One region of the Vibrio palustris genome, then DNA from elsewhere that is predicted to be linked to it. Evidence: predicted binding sites of a transcription regulator. Region 1 holds the regulator's gene; each other region holds the start of a gene.
The links. The regulator PurR, encoded in region 1, represses purine synthesis genes. The targets are predictions, from matches to a motif close to TNANGNAAACGTTTNCNTNA.

Region 2: a site for PurR is predicted at 2,691-2,710, ahead of glyA (serine hydroxymethyltransferase). Genes of this name have one in related genera too.
Region 3: a site for PurR is predicted at 2,485-2,504, ahead of purE (5-(carboxyamino)imidazole ribonucleotide mutase). Genes of this name have one in related genera too.
Region 4: a site for PurR is predicted at 2,484-2,503, ahead of folD (bifunctional methylenetetrahydrofolate dehydrogenase/methenyltetrahydrofolate cyclohydrolase FolD). Genes of this name have one in related genera too.

The regions. Positions count from the first base shown of each region.
Region 1 covers NZ_AP024887.1:1,135,710-1,141,244, reverse strand. The annotation lists gene elyC (envelope biogenesis factor ElyC) at 1-723, shown strand, start outside; gene torR (two-component system response regulator TorR) at 851-1,558, opposite strand; gene purR (HTH-type transcriptional repressor PurR) at 2,007-3,008, shown strand; cyclic di-GMP riboswitch class I at 3,164-3,262, shown strand; gene OCU30_RS05515 (TfoX/Sxy family DNA transformation protein) at 3,374-3,961, shown strand; gene OCU30_RS05510 (putative signal transducing protein) at 4,067-4,390, shown strand; gene OCU30_RS05505 (alpha/beta fold hydrolase) at 4,387-5,211, opposite strand; gene glgA (glycogen synthase GlgA) at 5,350-5,535, opposite strand, start outside.
Region 2 covers NZ_AP024887.1:1,805,403-1,810,937, reverse strand. The annotation lists gene metN (methionine ABC transporter ATP-binding protein MetN) at 1-601, opposite strand, end outside; gene gmhB (D-glycero-beta-D-manno-heptose 1,7-bisphosphate 7-phosphatase) at 852-1,403, shown strand; tRNA gene OCU30_RS08515 (tRNA-Tyr) at 1,614-1,698, opposite strand; tRNA gene OCU30_RS08510 (tRNA-Tyr) at 1,767-1,851, opposite strand; tRNA gene OCU30_RS08505 (tRNA-Tyr) at 1,921-2,005, opposite strand; tRNA gene OCU30_RS08500 (tRNA-Tyr) at 2,076-2,160, opposite strand; gene glyA (serine hydroxymethyltransferase) at 2,766-4,016, shown strand; gene OCU30_RS08490 (hypothetical protein) at 4,098-4,427, opposite strand; gene lipA (lipoyl synthase) at 4,580-5,535, opposite strand, start outside.
Region 3 covers NZ_AP024887.1:44,526-50,060, forward strand. The annotation lists gene OCU30_RS00215 (DUF494 family protein) at 1-144, shown strand, start outside; gene OCU30_RS00220 (DNA topoisomerase family protein) at 159-746, shown strand; gene OCU30_RS00225 (5-(carboxyamino)imidazole ribonucleotide synthase) at 798-1,931, opposite strand; gene purE (5-(carboxyamino)imidazole ribonucleotide mutase) at 1,935-2,420, opposite strand; gene tsaC (L-threonylcarbamoyladenylate synthase type 1 TsaC) at 2,607-3,164, shown strand; gene hemF (oxygen-dependent coproporphyrinogen oxidase) at 3,196-4,110, shown strand; gene aroE (shikimate dehydrogenase) at 4,171-5,001, shown strand; gene OCU30_RS00250 (DUF1488 family protein) at 5,004-5,279, shown strand; gene OCU30_RS00255 (gamma carbonic anhydrase family protein) at 5,263-5,535, opposite strand, start outside.
Region 4 covers NZ_AP024887.1:1,648,970-1,654,504, forward strand. The annotation lists gene OCU30_RS07775 (ABC-F family ATP-binding cassette domain-containing protein) at 1-431, shown strand, start outside; gene OCU30_RS07780 (SDR family NAD(P)-dependent oxidoreductase) at 556-1,227, shown strand; gene OCU30_RS07785 (GNAT family N-acetyltransferase) at 1,301-1,843, opposite strand; gene folD (bifunctional methylenetetrahydrofolate dehydrogenase/methenyltetrahydrofolate cyclohydrolase FolD) at 2,574-3,431, shown strand; gene OCU30_RS07795 (lytic murein transglycosylase) at 3,546-4,517, opposite strand; gene OCU30_RS07800 (YcgL domain-containing protein) at 4,551-4,841, opposite strand; gene minC (septum site-determining protein MinC) at 5,044-5,535, shown strand, end outside.

The sequences.
Region 1 (5,535 bases):
CTCTTTTCTTTGCTCGGTATTTTTTTGGTGTCTTTTCAACCCGTATCGTCACGCTTGTTAATGCCTTTGGAACGTCAATATAAAGGTTTTTTACCCGTTGATGAGAGTATTGATTACATCATGGTGCTAGGCAGCGGGCATGTCGTCGATGACCAACTACCGCCGACATCAGAATTAAGCCGAACGGCATTGATGCGTTTAACCGAAGGCATTCGTATTTTCCGCATGTATCCTGGTTCCAAATTGATCTTGTCTGGGTATTCTGGTGGGAGTGAGTTCAGCCATGCCAGAATGTTGGCACAAGTTGCACTTGGATTGGGTGTGCCTAAATCCGATATCATTTTACTGGAAACCGCCAAAGATACATGGGAAGAAGCTCGCCAAGCCGCGGCTTTTGTCCAACAAAAGAAAATGGTGTTAGTCACATCGGCATCGCACATGCACCGGGCATTGCAAGAGTTCCACGCCGCAGGACTTCAACCACTGCCAGCTCCAACCAATTACTTAGCACAAAAGAATATTCGTCAGCCATGGGAAAAATACGCCCCCAAAGCACGATATTTAGAGCAAAGTGAGCGTTTTTGGTATGAAACCATGGGGAGTGTATGGCATGATTTTCGGGATTGGCTGCTCAACACCACACCAGAACCGTTACCGGCAGCATCGCCAGAAACATCCACCGCCGAAGATATGCCCGATCCAATAACCAAGCCTCAACGTTAATGGACACGTTAACGCGCCACGCCCCATCGATAAGTGACTTTTCTATGGGGCGTGAGTTTATCAGGACTCTGTTCACAGCCTGCTAACAACCATGATAGCAAGGAATGAGGGAATGAATAACTGACCCTTAGGTGCCAGCAAACATATATCCCTCACCATGTATGGTCACAATGATTTGTGGGGTTTTCGGATCACATTCCATTTTCGAACGTAACCGCCGTATTAATACATCAATCGTTCGGTCATTTGGCGTATCAACACGATGGCTAATCATGTTTAAAATGGCCTCTCTAGTGAGAACTTGATGGGGATTCGATGCTAACGCGACTAACAACTCATATTCCGCCTTAGTTAACTTGATCGGTTCACCATGCTGGCTTAACGAGCGACGTTGAATATCAAAAAACCAATCACCAAATTGGATTTGTTGGCAATCGACATGCTGAGTTAAAGGAGCATGCTCACGTGAACGAGACACTCTCCACATTAAATTTTTCACTCGAACCAAAAGTTCTCTCAGCTCAAATGGCTTAGCAATATAATCATCTGCGCCCATTTCTAAGCCAATAATTTTGTCAATGTTATCTTCTCGACCGTTTAATAGAATGATCCCCATATCGGATCGACTGCGTAGCTCTCTTGTAATCATTAAGCTATCACCAGATAATAATTGTGCATCCAATAAAACCACATCAAAATCTTGTCGATCTAGGTGTTCACGCATTTCTATACCGGTCTCAGCCGACAGCACGTCGTATCCTTCCTGTTGGAAGTAATCGACCAAAATAAGCCGCGTCTCTTGCTCACTTTCTACAACTAATAACGGATAATTCATAAGCGCTACTGATTTCCGGTTCTATACACACTGATTTCATTCTATTCATAGTCCGTAATAATTCTAGCGTTACGCTTTAAAACCTTATCCTTTATTGATTCAAAACAATCTAATCCTCGGTTTTCATCCAATAGCGACCATAAAGACGCCAAACCGAGGAGGGTTGCGTGGCAACTCACTACGGCCAAGAGTCGCTTCTTTTTATCCGCTTAACCCACTAACGAAAAGATCGTGGACATGGAGTACATATAACAAATATGAATTTTTCATTGCGGCGCTGCAGAGAGCAGTCTAGAATCACAGCTAGTTTGAAAATAAAAATTATCCAATCAAGCCGCTCTTAGTTAGCGGTTTTTTTAATACATATCGGCTTATTTAAAAGCACCCACTGTTGGCTGAGTTCAGTATCTGACCCTTCCTAGCCAGCAGCAGTAATAGGACAAAACCAATGGCGACAATCAAAGATGTAGCCCGCCTCGCTGGCGTCTCGACGACAACCGTATCTCATGTAATTAATAAAACACGCTTTGTGGCTGAAACGACCCAAGAGCGTGTGTTAGGCGCTGTAAAACAACTGAACTACGCACCGAGTGCCGTTGCAAGAAGTTTGAAATGCAATACCACCCGTACTATTGGTATGTTAGTGACCCAATCTACCAACCAATTCTTTTCTGAAGTCATTGATGGAGTGGAAAGCTACTGTTACCGCCAAGGCTATACGCTCATTTTGTGTAACACTGGTGGCATCTATGAAAAGCAGCGTGATTATGTACGTATGCTCGCGGAAAAACGCGTCGATGGTATGTTAGTGATGTGTTCTGACATGACGCCCGAACTCATGGAAATGCTCGACGCCCACTCAGATATCCCTAAAGTGATCATGGACTGGGGATTAGAAGATTCTCAAGCCGATAACATTTTGGACAATTCAGAAGAAGGTGGTTACATTGCAACTAAACACCTCATCGACAATGGCCATACCGACATTGCGTGTTTGAGTGGACAATTTTCGAAAGTGGCTTGCCAAGAACGTATCCGTGGCTTTCGCCGCGCAATGCAAGAAGCCAAATTAACGGTCAACGAAGATTGGATTTTAGAAGGCAACTTTGAATGTGACACTGCCGTCCTTGCCGCAGATAAGTTGTTAGCGATGGATGAGCTACCAACCGCAGTATTTTGCTTCAATGATACTATGGCACTGGGCTTAATGAGCCGCTTACAACAAAAAGGCTGCAGTGTGCCTGATGATATCTCAATTGTAGGCTATGATAATATTGAGCTCTCAGAGTATTTCTCTCCCCCGCTGACGACAATCCATCAGCCTAAACGTCGTGTCGGGAAAAACGCGTTTGAAATTCTTCTAGAGCGAATCAAAAACAAACAGCATGATCGTCGTACATTTGAAATGCACCCAGAATTGATCACCCGTGACACTGTAAAGAAATTGTAAATTGATATTCATTAACATTAGTGTCATTATGGATGTTGGTACATATAATAGATAGCAATTTACACAAAGACTTTCGCGTAGAATTATTAGGGAACTTGATGAACAATTCTGGTTCCCTTGCTGTAAGTTCTTAATAATTATATTAAACCCAGATGTCACGCACAGGGCAAACCAATCGAAAGGTTGGGACGCAAAGCCTCCGGCCTTAGCTTGATGACAGTATCTGTCATCTAAAAGGTAGCGGGGTTACCGATGAAATATGTACAATGCAAGTTTACGTTACACTGACAAAACATATGCATTGTATTGCTATACTCTCGGACCTGATTTTGGTGGCGTATCTCAATTACACCGAGACTAAAGGCATGGATAAACCTATATTAAAAAACTCAATGCGTCTGTTTGAATCTCTAGGACGCGTAAAATCTCGCTCAATGTTCGGCGGATTTGGTATTTTTGTTGATGACACAATGTTTGCATTGGTCGTTCAAGATAAATTACACATCCGCGCAGACGATCATTGCGCAGAGATTTATCGATCGAAAGGCTTGGAACCCTATATTTATAAAAAACGTGGTTTCCCAGTTATCACTAAATATTTTGCTCTTCCTGAAGATTATTGGGACAATCCCAATGATATTTTGCAAGAAGCTAAGCAAGCATTGCTTGTGGCGAAGAAAGAGCGTGAATCTCAAGCGAAGGCAAAACCAACGCGGCTTAAAGATTTACCTAACTTACGATTAGCAACCGAGCGTATGCTGCGTAAAGCGGGGATCGAGTCCGTTGAAATGCTCCATGAAAAAGGCGCATTAGAAGCTTACAAAGCCATTCAAGATACCCATACGACCACCGTCAGTATTGAATTGCTGTGGGCTCTAGAAGGCGCAATCGAAGGCCAACATTGGTCTGTGATACCGCAAAATCGCCGTGATGAACTCATGCAACGCTTGTAATTTATTTAGTTTAAAAAGCACTCTATTGAGTGCTTTTTTATTGCCTGTCACTTTTTAAATCCCCCTCACCTATTATACTGAAACAGCAAGTAATAGGAGTTCATAATGAAGATCTACATCACCCATAATCCCGCCGAAGCTCATATCGTCTGTGGACTACTACAATCAGAGAATATTGCTTGTGAAGTCAGAGGTGAACAGTGGTTTGGACTGCGTGGTGAAATACCAATGGATGAGCACTCTATGCCATACATTTGGCTCTTCCATACTTTTCAGGCTGACGATGCCAGCGCGATCATTGCAACATTTCAGAGCGCTTCAACAGAGACTGTCTTTCCGAGCTGGATTTGTCATCAATGCCAAGAAACCAATGAAGGGCACTTTGCCGTTTGTTGGCAATGTGGCAGCGCCCTGGTGGAAAATGCTTAGCTTGTGACACGCGACTCACGCACACGGGTAATATGCTGATGGATAAATTCAATCGAGTGATGATTGAACCTTTGCGGGCTCTCAATATTACATACGTGACCACAATCACTGAGCTCAACAAGCTCACTCATTGGCTGTTGCTGAGCCCATCGTTTTACGGGTTCTAAAAATAAATAGTCTTTGTCGCCCATAAGGTAAAGCGTTGGAATCCTCGGCATACACGAGCGGTATGTGGTCATCATTGGATTGACATACCGGGTTAAGTGGAACCAGCGTTTAAATTCACTTTGGCACAACTTTTTTGCTTCTCGAATAAATAACCAGCGCGATTCACGCTGTCTTGCCGTCGGCATCACGATATACGCAAATAAACGATAAAGCAGCATGTAAGGGACTAGGTTTTTAAACCAGTCACCTAGGCTAATTAAACATCGTGTACGGCAATCAAACGATAATATTGCCCCGCCCAGCACCATGCTTTTGATACGGTGCGGATGATACTGGGCCATTGTGTGTCCGATCAAAGTACCCAAAGACATCGCGACAATATGTGCTTGGGTGATATTCAGTCGGTCCATCACGTCGATCACATCTCCCGACACGCCACGAAACGTGTAAGACTCCCCTGCTTGACCACTGGTCGTCTCTGCTGAGCGGCCATGACCACGTAAATCAACTAATAACACATTAAAGTATTGGCGATACGCTTTAAGCTGTTTAAACCATATCGATGAACTGCCACCTGCACCATGAATGAAAACCACCCACTCACTGCTTGCTTGATGATGATATGCTTTGTGAAATAGTAGAGAGTTCGGCATGAGTATCCAACAATGACAAAAGACCGAGAATCATAGCATAGACAATGCTATAACGAGATAAACGTCGTCATTAATAAACAGAAGTGTCTGCAGAAAAGAGGTGCAGTCCGTCACCTCTTCTCGCATGATGAGAGTGTGTTAGTCACTTAAAGCACTGCGGTACATTTTTACATATTGCACCGCAGACTCTTGCCAACTAAAGTCTCGTTGCATCGCTCTTTGTTGCACTTCTAAAAGTGCCTCAGGTTGCTGCAAATAAAATAATAATGCGCGTTGCATGACAATGAGTAATGCGTGTGGTGTCGGTTCAATAAAGCCAAATCC
Region 2 (5,535 bases), 670 kb from region 1:
TCTCATGCGTAATCAATAAGATAGTAATATTTAAGCGACGGTTAATTTCTTTTAGCAGTGCTAAAATCGATTGAGTTGTCGCAGGGTCAAGCGCGCTGGTGGCTTCATCACATAACAATACTTTTGGATCGGATGCAAGGGCTCTCGCAATAGCAACACGCTGCTTTTGCCCACCACTTAAATTGGCTGGGTATGTGTTACGTTTATCTGCCAAACCGACTAAATCAAGTAACTCGGCAACTTTTGCCTCGATGTCCGCATCGCTTTTATTGGCAAGCTCTAATGGTAGCGCCACATTACCAAACACCGTGCGTGATGAAAGCAAGTTAAAGTGCTGAAATATCATACCGATATTACGACGAGCATTCGATAATTGCTGAGCATTCAATTGCGTTAAATCTGTTCCATCAACAACGACCGAACCCGTAGTCGGACGCTCTAGCATGTTAACGCAGCGAATCAGAGTACTTTTCCCTGCACCTGAAGAGCCTATGACACCAAAAATCGTGCCTTGTGATATTTGAAGATTAATGTCTACTAAAGCGGGAATTTCCGTTTCGCCTTGGTAGAAAACCTTATTAACATTCGTTATTTCAATCATGTAAAAACCTGTGCAGGGAGCAGTAAAAACCCTATGTTAGCTGCGATATCGTCTCACAGAATATTATGCTGTATTGCTTAATAGCTAGATAAGAATCCTATGAGTTATAGGTATTCAAGTCAATAGGTATTTTTACGTCTAGACGTCTAAACGAAAAATTATCCGCGCTGATCGATCATTTGATAGTGATGAAAGAAATAAGCTATGCAATAATTATAAGACTTCTTATCGCTCAATTGAGAGAGTCATTTTGGCAAAACCAGCAGTATTTTTAGACCGTGACGGTGTGATCAACGTGGATCACGGCTATGTCCATGATGAGCATGATTTCGAGTTTATCGATGGGGTATTTGATGCAGCGCGTAAACTGCAGGATAAAGGGTATTTACTGGTATTGGTGACTAACCAATCGGGAATCGCTCGAGGTAAATTCAGTGAAGATCGCTTTTTATCGCTGACGCAGTGGATGGATTGGAACTTTGAAGATCATGGTGTGGCTTTAGATGGTATTTATTACTGCCCACATCATGCTGAGTTTGGTCTCGGTGAATACAAACAAGACTGTGAATGTCGTAAACCTAAACCGGGGATGTTTTTCTCCGCGCGGGATTTTTTAAGTATCGATATGGCCAACTCCGTTATGATCGGCGATAAAGCGGAAGACATGATGGCAGCAGAAGCGGCAGGCGTCGGGACTAAGATTCTTGTCCGTACAGGAAAGCCCATTACAGAACAAGGTGAAGCGCTAGCAAACACAGTATTGGATAGCATTGTTCAAGTTCCTGATTACTTAGATAACTAGTCTTTATGAAGCGCTGGTAAATCGGTATTGGGTTATTGATAAAAAGGCCACAGTCAGTGGCCTTTTTTGATCCAGACGTCTCTAAGAATGAATGACAATACGCCGTTTTTATATCGTGGCGGTCTTTATATTGTGATTGCGGGTTAATAGAGGTGTTGAGTGTCTGACAGGTATAAAAAAACCAGCTCACTGAGCTGGTTTTTTTATATATGGTGGAGGAGGACGGATTCGAACCATCGAAGGCGGAGCCGGCAGATTTACAGTCTGCTCCCTTTGGCCACTCGGGAACTCCTCCAGGAGGTTTTATACTTAACTGACGTTTTCCCAACGCAATCAATCAAGTGCTCTTCTTACGAAGAAATATGGTGGAGGAGGACGGATTCGAACCATCGAAGGCGGAGCCGGCAGATTTACAGTCTGCTCCCTTTGGCCACTCGGGAACTCCTCCAGGAGATTTTTATACTTAACTGACGTTTTCCCAACGCAATCAATCAAGTGATCTTCTTACGAAGAAATATGGTGGAGGAGGACGGATTCGAACCATCGAAGGCGGAGCCGGCAGATTTACAGTCTGCTCCCTTTGGCCACTCGGGAACTCCTCCAGGAGGTTTTTATACTTAACTGACGTTTTCCCAACGCAATCAATCAAGTGCTCTTCTTACGAAGAAAATATGGTGGAGGAGGACGGATTCGAACCATCGAAGGCGGAGCCGGCAGATTTACAGTCTGCTCCCTTTGGCCACTCGGGAACTCCTCCAGGAGATTTTTATACTTAAAGAATGTTTTCCCAACTCATCCCTCAAGTGCGGGGCGAATCATAGCAAACTGTTTGAGGCTGTAAACCCTTTTTTTGGTTTTTCGCACCAAGCGCTGTCTTTTTGGACAAAGTTGCGTGTTATTGATCAACTTTTCAGCGAGTCAATCAAGAAGGGGACGAGAAAGATGAGCAGAATCAGTGAATAACTTCCCGTTACTTTATCGTACTGAGTGCGTGTTAATGAGTTAAAAATAGCTCATCTCTGGCATAACCCCTTGTGACTGTGCAATTTTAATGTGGTGTTGATGATTTTTTCTCTATATAGCGCAGGCATCGCAATATAAAGTGCTCTAATGGTTGTGCTCTTATGAGCAAAGCGCTAATTTATCACTTAGGATTCTTTAGAGTATTAAGCTCTTATTTATCATAATGGTAGAAGCTGGTTATAACAGTGAAAAAATTGCCTCATAATTTCGGTAATTAGTGCTTTATGAAAAAGATCAATTTATGTAGAATACCGGCCATTACGGTGACGAAAACGTTTGCGTGGCGTCATTGTTCGGGTTTTACCTCAACTTTCAGTTAATCTGAGTCAGGAGATACAGATGCTTAAGCGTGATATGAACATCGCTGATTACGATCCGGAGCTTTACGCTGCGATTCAGGAAGAAACTCTTCGCCAAGAAGAACATATTGAACTTATCGCTTCAGAAAACTACACAAGTCCACGTGTTATGGAAGCGCAAGGCTCTCAATTAACGAACAAGTATGCTGAAGGATATCCTGGTAAGCGCTATTACGGTGGTTGTGAGTATGTTGATAAAGCAGAAGCTTTAGCGATTGACCGTGCGTGTGAGTTATTTGATTGTGCCTACGCAAACGTGCAGCCTCACTCTGGCTCTCAAGCTAACAGTGCTGTTTATATGGCATTATTGAATCCAGGCGATACGGTTTTGGGGATGAGCCTCGCTCACGGTGGTCACTTGACTCACGGCTCACCAGTCAACTTTTCTGGTAAGCATTACAATGTTATCCCATACGGTATCGATGAATCGGGTCAAATTGATTACGACGCGATGGAAGTATTGGCACAAGAACATCAACCGAAAATGATCATCGGTGGCTTCTCCGCTTATTCTCAGGTTGTCGATTGGAAACGTATGCGTGAAATCGCCGACAAAGTGAATGCTTACTTGTTTGTGGATATGGCTCACGTTGCGGGCTTGATTGCTGCTGGCGCTTACCCAAGCCCAATGCCTTATGCTCATGTTGTTACCACGACAACACATAAAACGCTTGCCGGACCTCGCGGTGGTCTTATTTTGTCGAATGCGGGTGAAGAGCTATACAAAAAACTGAATTCAGCTGTTTTCCCTGGTGGACAAGGTGGCCCTTTGATGCATGTTATTGCAGCAAAAGCGGTGGCTTTCAAAGAAGCAATGGAACCTGAATTCAAAGCGTATCAAGCTAATGTTGTGAAAAACTCCAAAGCAATGGTTGCCCAGTTCCAAGAACGTGGTTACAACATTGTATCTAACGGGACAGAAAACCACTTATTCCTGGTTGACCTTATCGACAAGAATATTACAGGTAAAGAAGCGGATGCCGCATTGGGCGCTGCAAACATTACTGTGAACAAAAACTCAGTCCCTAATGACCCACGCAGTCCGTTTGTGACATCTGGTATTCGTATTGGTACACCATCAATTACACGCCGTGGTTTTAGTGTTGAAGATGCTAAAGCGCTGGCAAACTGGATTTGTGATGTACTAGATAACATCAACGATCCTGCTGTTATTGAAGCAACCAAACAAAAAGTGTTAGATATTTGTAAACGTCTACCTGTTTACGCATAGTATTGCGACGACTAAAAAATAAAGCCTGCATTATATGCAGGCTTTTTTTTATTGGGGTTCATAACGTTAAGTTCAGTTAAACTATTTAGCGATGCTGATTAATGTCCCTGATTTACATTTAAACATATAGTATTTACGGGTTTCATTAAATTGCCCTAAACCTTCGCCGCTGCAGTAGTTAACATTGATATCCCGCATGGTTTCAAGAGTACTTTCATTGGCGAGTGAAAACTTAGATTGGTCGGAACAGACAATCCGCACTTGGCCATCATCACTCACGGAATAAATTTTGACATCGGTATTGCACAGTTCAAAAGAGGCTTCTTGGTAATTATCTCTTTGCTCATTTGATGCACAACCAGTAAGCAGTGTGCCAACTGCCATTAAGGTTACGAGTCCTAACTTATACATTGATACCATCCTTTTTGAATTGCTTACCATTATTGTAGTCAATATGAGATAACAGGGTAAGAAACTTCATGTATAACAGCAAGCAGTTAATTGATCAAAAAAGCCGATATGGACTCCACATCGGCTTTTTATTGCAAGATAACCAGTCTCTCTTACTTCACTTCCATACCTTGAGCTTGTAAATCAGCATGATAAGAGGAGCGCACGAAAGGACCGCAGGCAGCATGAGTGAAGCCCAGTTCCAACGCGATTTCTTTTAATTCTTCGAACTCAGCTGGCGGCACATAGCGAGCAACCGGTAAATGGTGACGGCTGGGTGCTAAGTATTGACCTAAGGTGAGCATGGTGACGCCATGGCTACGGAGGTCTTTTAATACTTCGACCATTTCTTCTTTGGTTTCACCTAACCCCATCATTAAGCCTGATTTCGTTGGGATATCTGGATGCTGTTCTTTAAAGCGGCGTAATAGATCAAGCGACCATTTATAGTTTGCGCCTGGACGTGCTTTACGATACAGACGTGGGATGGTTTCTAGATTGTGGTTAAAGACATCAGGCGGATTGTCTTTGAGTAATTCTAACGCCGTATCCATACGACCACGGAAATCAGGGACTAACGTTTCAATACGAATATGCGGATTCTGCTCACGAATGGCTTGGTTACAATCGGCAAAGTGCTTAGCGCCACCATCACGTAAGTCATCACGATCGACTGAGGTGATCACCACGTACTTCAGTTTCATATCTTTGATCGTTGTAGCTAACTTTGTCGGTTCGTCTGCATCGGGGGTAATCGGGCGACCATGAGCGACATCGCAGAATGGGCAACGACGCGTACAAATTGCCCCTAAAATCATGAAGGTCGCTGTGCCGTGAGTAAAACACTCGGAAAGGTTAGGGCATGACGCTTCCTCACAGACAGAGTGCAAGTCGTTTTTGCGCATTGCATCTTTAATTTCACGAATGCGTTGAGTATCTCTTGGGAGTTTGATTTTCATCCACTCCGGTTTACGCAAGATTTCTGTCTCTTCATTCGGCATATTTTTGACTGGGATGAGGGCCATTTTATCCGCGTCGCGGTATTTAACCCCTTTTTCCATTTGGATAG
Region 3 (5,535 bases), 1.1 Mb from region 1:
ATGGGGTTAGAAACCAATGAATTTGGTTTGGATGATTTGAAATGGATCATTCTCATGGTGCTATTTAATGTGCCTGGTAACGAAAACGCTTATACGCTGATGGAAGAACTGCTATACAGCAAAGAGCAAGGCATTCTTCATTAGGTAATAATAGGTTTATGAGCGGTAAAATCGATCCCAAACTTTTTTCACACTCAGGACAGGCCGCTTCTCAAGAGTCTTGTCCTCAGTGTGATCATGAATTAGTGATACGACATGGCAAACGAGGCCCATTTTTAGGGTGCAGCCAATATCCAGAGTGTGACTACATTAAACCACTCCATCAAAACGATGGTCATATCATTAAAGAATTGGGCGTACCTTGTTCGGAGTGTGGTCACGAGCTGGTGTTGCGTCAAGGTCGGTACGGTATGTTTATTGGGTGTAGTCATTATCCTGAATGTCATCATATCGAATCACTTGACGGTGATGATTCCGGTACGGAACCAAAAGTAGAGCTGACTTGCCCAGAATGCGGTGATGGACATTTGATTGAGCGTAAAAATCGTTTTGGGAAAATGTTTTATGCGTGTAGCGGTTATCCTAAATGTAAGTTTGCCGTTAATCTTCCTCCTATAAAGGGGACATGCCAAGCATGTGGGTTTGGTTTGCTGGTTGAAAAGAAAACCGCTGCGGGTATTAAGCATCAATGCGCCAATCGTCAATGTGGTCATTATCAGACAAATGATGGTGATTCTTTAGAGTAATAGAATAAAAAACGGCGCCAATGAGCGCCGTTTTTTATGTTGATGACAACATCAGTCTTGTATGTCGTGCGCGATTTGGTGCACGGCAGGAAAGGCCGCTTTATCTAAGTACTTAGCAATTTCACACAGTTTACGCTGCAATTGTCCTGGGTAATCTGCGGTTAAATTAATGTGACCCATCTTGCGTCCCGGGCGTTGGCTTTTTCCATACCAATGAATGTGACACCCTTCCATCGCCATAATCTCAGGCGGTAACGAATCTTCGCCAAGAATATTAATCATCGCCGTTTCGCGAACAAGCTTGGTGCTGCCTAAAGGCAAGCCGCAAACAGCACGAAGATGATTTTCAAATTGACAGATTTCAGCCCCTTGCTGAGTCCAGTGACCAGAGTTATGCACACGTGGCGCAATCTCATTAACCAGTAGATCGCCATCAATATCAAAAAACTCCAGAGCAAGCACACCCACATAATCTAAACTATCGGCTACCGCGGCAAACATGGTTTCTGCTTGAGTTTGCAATTGAGGTGCATCAATGGCCGTGGATAAACTCAGAACACCACCAATATGGATATTTTCTGCTAATGGGTAAGTTTCAATATCCCCTTGATGATTGCGAGCTCCCACCAAAGAAACTTCACGCTGAAATGGCACAAACTGTTCGGCGACAATGGCTTGTTGTTTCGAGTCATTCAGGCACGCTTGCATCTCCGTCCAAATAGCACCGGCTTGTGCTCGGTCTTTTAAGCGCCATTGACCTTTACCATCATAACCGCCAAGTGCGCTTTTCAGCACCATGGGGATCCCCACAGTTTCTATTGCTTGATCAAAATCTGCACGAGTATTAATAATGGCATAAGCTGCGTTTCTTACTCCGGCCCCATCAAGTAGTGTTTTTTCGATGCGGCGATCGCCACCGGCTTTTATCGCGAGTGATGTTGGGAAAAATTTGCCGCTTTGCTCACAAATTTCCAGAATATCATGGGGAATATGCTCAAACTCAGCGGTAATGACATCTGCATCTGCAATGGCTTGTTCGAGCGTCTGCGGTCTAGCAACTTGCGTAAGTGGGTGAACCACAGTACATGTCGTGACATCGTAGGCGGTCAATGTAAGGTTAAGTGGCGCACCAGCCAGAGACATCATGCGAGCCAGTTGACCCGCACCTAAAACCAATACATGCATGCCTTATTCCTCTTCAGGGTTCGGATTAGCTAGAACCGTGTTAGTTTGCTCGGTACGAAATGCTTCAACTTTTGCCATGACAGCTTCATCATGGGTGCCAATGATTTGCGCGGCAAGAATACCGGCATTAGCAGCGCCAGCATCACCAATTGCCAGCGTGCCGACAGCAATACCTTTTGGCATCTGCACGATAGAAAGTAGAGAATCCATTCCTTTTAAAGCGCGTGATTTAACAGGAACGCCGAGAACGGGAATACTGGTGTAGGCCGCGGTCATTCCCGGTAAATGAGCGGCGCCGCCTGCACCTGCAATAATCACATTGATGCCACGTTCTTTCGCACTGGTGGCGTAGTCTGCAAGAAGTTGAGGGGTGCGATGCGCAGATACGACTTTTGTTTCGTACGGCACACCAAACTTATCTAGCATTTCTGCTGCGAGTTTCATGGTTGGCCAATCTGACTTTGAACCCATGATAATTCCAACTTTCATCTCCAACTCCTGTAAACCTTTTAATAAATAAGCGAACTGAACGTATTATACGAGGATTTTTTCTTCAAGCAAACGTTTGCGCTTGCGGTTGTCATCTCATTTTCTATTACACGTAATTTGCTTTCGCTGATCAAACGAATAATTTGTAAACTAGAGAGAGAATTCTAAAACTTAGTAGGTCAGGCCGTGAATAATATACAAGAGTCGGTGTGTGCATTAACACGTGGTGAGGTGATTGCTTATCCAACCGAAGGTGTATTTGGTGTAGGATGTGATCCAGATAATTCATCGGCTATACAAAAGCTTCTGACACTCAAGCAACGCTCAAAAGAGAAAGGACTGATTTTAATCGCGGCCAGTTACGCGCAGTTGTTACCCTACATTAATGAAGACTTGCTGACGCCAGCGCAGTGTGAACATGTAAAACAGAGTTGGCCAGGCCCTGTAACTTGGATCATGCCTGCTAGTGCCCAAACGTCTCAATGGGTACGAGGACAATTTGATACGGTTGCTGTGCGTGTTACGGATCACCCTTTAGTTCAGGCGTTGTGTCAATCTTATGGAAAACCGATTACATCCACGAGTGCCAACTTGTCAGGACTCCCTCCATGTATGACTGCCGTTGAGGTTGCCGAACAATTACACCATGGCCTTGGGGCAATACTAGAAGGAAGCACTGGTGGTCGAGAGAAGCCGACAGAAATTCGTGATGCGCAAACACTACATATATTAAGGCAGGGTTAGGCGCGCAGGCCTCCCTATGAAGGAGATATCGATGACAGTAGTTAATAAAGAAGCCGTCAAAATATTTTTGATGTCTTTACAAGATGATATTTGTCGCCAGTTAGAGACGGTCGATGGTAAATCTGTATTTAAAGAAGATGCGTGGACACGCGAGCCCGGAGAGAGGCTCGGGGGAGGAGGACGTTCACGTGTTATGACTGAGGGCAACACTTTTGAGCAGGGGGGAGTTAACTTCTCTCATGTGACAGGTAAGCAACTTCCTGCATCAGCGACAGCCCATCGTCCTGAATTAGCCGGGCGCAGTTTTGAAGCCATGGGCGTATCATTAGTAATCCATCCTAATAACCCTTATGTGCCGACATCCCATGCCAACGTGCGTTTCTTTATAGCAGAGAAAGAAGGAGAAGAGCCTGTTTGGTGGTTTGGTGGTGGATTCGATTTAACGCCATTTTATCCGTTTGCCGAAGATTGTCAGTTTTGGCATCAAACGGCGAAAGACTTGTGTGCGCCATTTGGTGATAACGTCTACAGTGAGCATAAAGAATGGTGTGATAAATACTTCTATTTACCTCATCGAGAAGAAAATCGCGGAATTGGGGGCTTATTCTTTGATGATCTCAATGAATGGGGTTTTGAGGCTTGCTTTGCCTACATGCAAGCTGTTGGCGAAGGGTTTACGCAAGCCTATATACCCATTGTAGAGCAACGCAAAGCACACGCTTTTGGTGAACGTGAAAGGCAGTTCCAATTGTATCGCCGTGGGCGTTATGTGGAGTTTAATCTCGTCTATGATCGCGGTACTTTATTTGGTTTGCAATCGGGTGGGCGCACGGAGTCTATATTAATGTCGATGCCACCGATGGTGCGTTGGGAATATAACTATCAACCAGAACCCGGTAGCCCAGAAGCTCAATTAAGTGAGTTTCTTACGCCTAAGGCATGGTAATAGACCCACCATAAGTAATAGGGTCTAATAATGATGGCTCCAGTTGAATGAAGGTACACTATGGACAGTTATAATGATCAATATGCCGTGTTCGGTAACCCTATTGGGCACAGCCAGTCTCCATTTATTCACACATTGTTTGCTCGGCAGACCGATCAAGCAATGGTATATACAGCCGAATTGGCGCCGATTGATGGATTTGTGCAAGCGATGAATGCCTTTTTTGCTGAAGGTGGCAAAGGGTGCAATATTACGGTGCCTTTTAAAGAAGAAGCATATCAATACGCAGATCGCCTTACTGAACGTGCTCGGTTAGCGGGGGCAGTGAATACATTAAAGTATCTAGATGACGGTGGTATTCTCGGAGACAACACCGATGGTGAAGGTTTAGTACAAGATTTGTTAATGAACCAAGTGCTGGTAAAGAATAAAAAGATTCTACTCATTGGGGCTGGTGGTGCGGCGCGTGGTGTCTTAAAGCCGCTTTTGGATCAAGCGCCTCAACATATTACTATAGTGAATCGTACTTTAAATAAAGCCCAGCAACTTGCTGAGCAGTTTTGTGAATATGGCTCGGTCAGTGCATTACCAATAGATGATGCCTCAGAGCCATTCGATATCATTATCAATTCAACGTCTGCTAGCTTGGACGGTAAACTACCTGCCGTTGCTTCCAGCATTGTGTCTAAATCGACAGTAAGTTATGACATGATGTATGGCAAAGGACTTACCATCTTTAACCAATGGGCGGTCGATTGTGGCTGTGTAAAAACATTGGATGGGTTAGGTATGTTAGTCGGGCAAGCTGCAGAGAGTTTTATGCTATGGCGAGGCCTACGTCCGGGCGCTCGACAAATCTTATTAGAATTACGTCGTAATTTAGAAGGGTAACCATGAACCAATCAGTTTTATTTTCCGACATGAAAACGTGGGATGAGCAGCGTCAAAGTATTTATTTTACGGCGCAGCAAGGCGGCGCATTAATTGATTGTTGGATAAACAAGGCAGGACTTGAAGCTTTATCCCAAAAGCCGGTGCTTGATGGTCCTCAAGCAATACAACGATTTGAAGAATGTCGTTTTGATATTGAAGACCTGGCACAAGAGCAAATAGAAGATGAAGCCTATAACGAAGCAGGTGAAATAGAGGTGATTATTTCACTGGCTTAACTTCGGTTAAGAATACTTGCTTATTGATAACGTAGTTTTGAGCGGATTGAGGTAAAAAAGTCAGTTCTTTTTCTGTTAGTGGGCGAGCCTGTTTGACTGGGCTGCCCATATAAAGATAGCCGCTGTGTAATGTTTTCCCTGGAGGAACCAAAGAGCCTGCCCCAATCATCACATCTTCCTCTATGATGGCACCATCAAGAACAATGGTTCCCATGCCCACTAAAACGCGGTCATGAATCGTACATCCATGTAGCAT
Region 4 (5,535 bases), 510 kb from region 1:
ACCTCGACTTAGAAGGAAAAGAGCAACTTATCGATACTTTAAACACCAATATAGGCGCAGCTTTAGTGGTGAGCCACGATCGTGATTTATTACAAAAAACATGTGGTCGATTTTGGCTTATTGACCATGGCCAGATAATTGAATTTGACGAGTTTGAAAAAGCACTGCCCTATTTACACCATGATCACAAGGTGCAAGAAAACCACGTCCATCCGCCTTCGTCCCAAATATGTATACAAAGCCAAAGAAGCAATGTAGCGAACGATTATTACACGCAATCACAACAATCTCATGATGATCTGGAACGATTGATCGAATTAGAAGAGAAACTCACGCAAGACCGTCAACGTAAACCCAAGCACCAAAAGCCGAAGTTACAACAACAATGGCAAACCGAAATTGATCTACTCAATCTCAAACTGTCACTGTAAACGTTGCAAAGCCCAACCTCGGTTGGGCTTTATTATGCAACTTAAAATGAGCATGTTAGGGTTAATAGTAATGACGCTTATATGCATATTGATATAGGCACTCTCACCGAAAAAAGGCATTACTATGAAAAAACATGCTCTAATTATTGGCGCATCACAAGGAATTGGTTTTGGTCTTAGCAATATTTTGGCCGATCGTGATTGGAATGTAACAGGAACCTATCGCTCAACGACAGAACAGGATCCTAATCCTGCGATTACTTGGCTAAAATTGGATATAAACGATACCGATCAATATCGTGCATTCTGCGAACAACTACAAAGCCAGCAATATGACGCTATTATTATCAATGCGGGCATCCACGGTCCTCATTGTACGTTTGTCGATAATGCCTCTGATGAAGACTTATTTGAGCTTTATAAAACCAATACTATTTCGCCTATGCGACTTGCCTCCAAGTTACTCCCTTATGTTAAACCTGACACAGGAGTATTAGGATTTACTAGCTCACTGATGGGTAGCTTAAATGAGAATACCGAAGCGGCAATGCCAATTTATTCTTCTAGTAAAAGCGCATTAAATATGCTGATTCGCTCACTACGCCCTAATGCAACAGAGCATGGAATAACACTGTTGTCTTTGCATCCAGGGTGGGTCAGCACTCGTATGGGTGGAGAAGTAGCACCAGTCTCAGTTGACGCAAGTTCCATAGGCCTTGCCAAGGTAATTGAAAATGCCCAAGGCAAACAAGGTCACCACTTTCTTGATTTCCAAGGTAAGTCTCTCTCTTGGTAAGCTCGCTTGATCAATGGGGCGTATGTCAATCTGTTTTCTGCAGGTAGCACGCCCCTGACCACTTCACTCAATGTTAATCGACATCATTAATTTTGGCCGTTAAAACATGGTCTTCCCACTGCCCGGCTATTTTTAAATAGCGCTTCGCATAGCCTTCTCGCTCAAAACCTAATTTTTGTAGGACTCGCTCACTCGCACAATTATTGGGCATATAATTAGACATAATGCGATGTAGGCCAACTTGCTCAAACATATACTGACTCGTCGCATGCACGATTTCGGTCATATACCCTTGATTGAGATGTTGGTGGTCCAGCGAATACCCCATTAAGCAGGCTTGAAAAGCACCACGGATAACCCCCGTAAAGTTACAGACGCCAATCACTTGCCGCGAGTTGTTTTTATGAAAAGCCACAAAGCGATATTCTTCCCCGAGCTCAAACGCTAATACGTTTTTCTCTGTCACCTGTTGCCAAAATTCTCTCGTATAATAGTCCGGATTTCTTAGTGGTTCCCACGGGGCTAGGTGTGTTTGATTACGTTGATAATAGTTCAATAGCGCATCGGCATATTGGGGGCGCAATATATCAATCCGAGTATGTGTGGTCTCTAACATTATTCCTTCCTTGTGAATACTAAATACTCAACAACTTCCTATAAACGCAAAAAAGCCAGTATCTTATACAGATACTGGCTTTTTTTAAAATGGTACTCCGTACAGGATTCGAACCTGTGACCACCCGCTTCATCACACTATAACTTTCGCTACCACCATATAGGCTTTGTGCGCTGGACTATCCCTTTACCTTAGCTTTGCAGCTTTAGGTAGACGCCGTCTAGTCTCTACACCTTCTTAGCTTTTGCTAAGCTTGGCTCGGGATTGCCAACAATACTGTAAGGTTTCCCCGAATTTGACGTCTTACATTCATAAAGTTTCCTCTATGAAGCCCAATTTTTGAAATTTACATTTCTGCCAAATTAGAAGGCGGGTGCTCTATCCAACTGAGCTAACGGAGCATTGAATTATCAATATTTCAAAGCACTCTCAATTCGATAATTAAGAATATTTTGATAATAACCACTGCTTGTTATAGCAACACTTTTACACTGTTTATTTCGCGATTGACTGAATTAAACGATGCGCTACAGGGAGAGGATTATACGAGTTAGTGAGTGTAAATCAATGAATTTATCGATGAAAACCGTTCAGGTGCCTAAAAAGTTATCACCAAGGAATTAATTGCTCAAAAACCCTTCTTAGCAAACGTTTGCTTGTGGATGTTAATGTCGTAATCTGCGACAATAGCGGCAAAAATTTTCACGTATAATAAGTGTTAAGGAAAGTCATGACTGCCGTAAAAATAGATGGAAAGCATATATCTCAAACTGTGCGCTCTGAAGTAGCTGAACGTGTGCAAGCACGCCTCGAGAAAGGTTTGCGCGCCCCAGGACTTGCTGTAGTCCTTGTCGGTGAAGATCCAGCATCACATGTGTATGTCGGCAGCAAACGTCGCGCTTGTGAAGAAGTTGGATTTATCTCAAAATCCTACGATTTGCCCATGACAACGACAGAAAATGACATCATCGCATTAGTTGACCAACTCAACCAAGATCCAGAAATCGATGGTATTTTAGTGCAGTTACCTCTACCAGATGGCATTGACTCAACCAAAATTTTAGAGCGCATTACGCCCGAGAAAGACGTAGATGGCTTTCATCCTTACAATGTGGGCCGTTTATGCCAGCGTATACCGAAACTACGCTCATGCACACCCAAGGGCATCATCACGCTTCTTGAGCGTTATGACATTTCCTTGATGGGTAAACATGCCGTGATTGTTGGTGCCTCGAATATCGTTGGCCGCCCGATGACATTAGAATTACTACTGGCTGGGTGTACCACCACGACTTGTCACCGGTTCACTGAGGATCTCGCTTATCACGTTAAACAAGCCGACATTCTGGTTGTCGCAGTTGGTAAACCCAACTTTATTCCTGGTGAATGGGTAAAAGATGGAGCCGTAGTGGTCGATGTTGGCATCAACCGTCTTGAAACCGGTAAACTCATTGGCGATGTGGAATTTAGTGCCGCTCAAGAACGTGCCAGTTTTATTACTCCAGTGCCTGGTGGTGTTGGTCCAATGACAGTAGCAAGCCTGATTGAAAACACACTGATTGCTTGTGAAACCAATGAAAACCACTAATTAGTGATAACAGCCAATAAAAAAGCAGCACTCATGCTGCTTTTTTTTGCTATGAATAATTGTTGTTCGTTGCCCAACTCACGATAGCCAATAGCCAATAGCCAATAGCCAATATTAGAACACAATCGCATCAGCCAAGTGTGATACTGCTAACGCAAAATAATATGAACGATTCCATTTCATCAATACGTTATAGTTGTTATATACCAAGTAGACTCGGCCTTGTGCATCATCTGGCACAATCAGCCATGCTTTAATATCATTGTTCAACTTAGGGAGTGCACGGCCATCGTAACGAGTAATACCCAGTTTACTCCATTCGGATAGATATTTTCCTTGCGACGCACTACGCCCACCAAGGCTGACATCAAATCCTTTCGGCAATTTGACTTGGCGTCCCCAAGTACGATGCTCTTTCCAACCAGACTGACTTAAGTAGTTCGCCGTGGAAGCAAAGACATCGGCTTTCGACTCCCAAATATCTTTTTTTCCATCACCGTCACCATCAGCAGCGAACGACAAAAAAGAGCTAGGCATAAATTGACATTGCCCCATGGCTCCTGCCCATGAACCTTTCATATGACTGGCATCAATATGACCTTGCTGAAGAATGGTTAACGCTGCCATGGTTTGCTTACGGAAAAACGCTTCTCGGCGCCCATCATAAGCCATGGTCGATAATGCATCGATGACATTATAACCGCCCGTAAAGGTACCAAAATTACTCTCCACTCCCCATAGTGCAATAATAAAGCGTGGTTGTACGCCATACTTCGCCCCAATAGTTTGCAACTGAGGATAGTATTTTTTATACAAAGCTTTGGCTTTTTCTACTTTCCATTTTGGCACTGCGCGAGGAATATACTCATCCAGCGTCAGTTTTTTCTCTGGTTGATTACGATCCGCAACCACGGCTCGTGGACGATACTTCACATCATTGAATGCTTCTTTCAGAATCTGCTCTGAAATGCCTTCCTGACGTGCTTCCTGCTTTAAGCCTTCAACATATTTGTCAAAGCTGACATCCGCAGCGAGGACTGGCGACGCAAGCGTCACCCCTAAAATGACCGAAAGTAACTTTCTCAAGATCTCCTCCTTGAGCATATAGCCTATAATGACTTAATCGTGCGATGTATCATCTAAGCGAGATTTCTGTTTTTTGTATGTCTCTAATAAATTTTCTGGTGGTGGTGGCAATTGTAAAAAGAAGCCTTTTTCAAGCATAGACTCTTTTACATGATCAATATCGACAGTCGCAAGTGTACGATCTTTGAGATTGATGAGCATGACAAATACAGGTTTACCAAACATATCTAATAAGGTGTCAGGTACCTGTGAGAAATCATCGCGTTTGGGTAAGTATAAATACGTCCCTTCTTTTTTAGCACTTTTATATATAGAACAAAGCATGACAGGCCTTTAAGTATAAAAAACGCGGGATTTATCGCATTTTTATCTAGGTAACAGTAAGTTTCCATAAAATTGACAGCAAATCGTTCAAAAGGTTGTAAGATAACTTGCTGTAGTTAGCCATGAAATATAACATGACACCCCTAGTCTCAGGCAACGTCCTTTCACATTAAGCCATGAGTTTATCGAGGTCAAAGTAACAATGTCCAATATACCTGACCTAAAAGGCAGTAGTTTTACTTTGTCAGTATTGCACCTTTCTGACAATCAGATCGCAAATTGCGTCGATTTTTTGAAACAGAAGGTGGATCAGGCTCCTGCATTTTTTGCTGGAGCCCCTGTGGTCATCAATATTGAGAAAGTCGGTGGGGATCTTGACTTCCCTACTCTCAAACAAGGCATTTCTGATGCCGGGTTTATTCCCGTGGGTGTCACTGGATGTTCAAACAAACGGATTCAAAACCTTGCACGTGAGGCTGGGTTTGCCGTGATGACCACCAGTAACTCACCGAAAAATGTCCCATCGGCACCTCGCGCCCCAACAAAAGTGGTCGAAACTCCGATCCGCTCAGGGCAGCAAGTGTACGCTAAAGACAGTGACTTAGTCATACTTAATCATGTTAGCCCAGGAGCAGAAGTGATTGCTGACGGGTCTATCCACATTTATGGTACGCTGCGTGGCCGAGCCATTGCG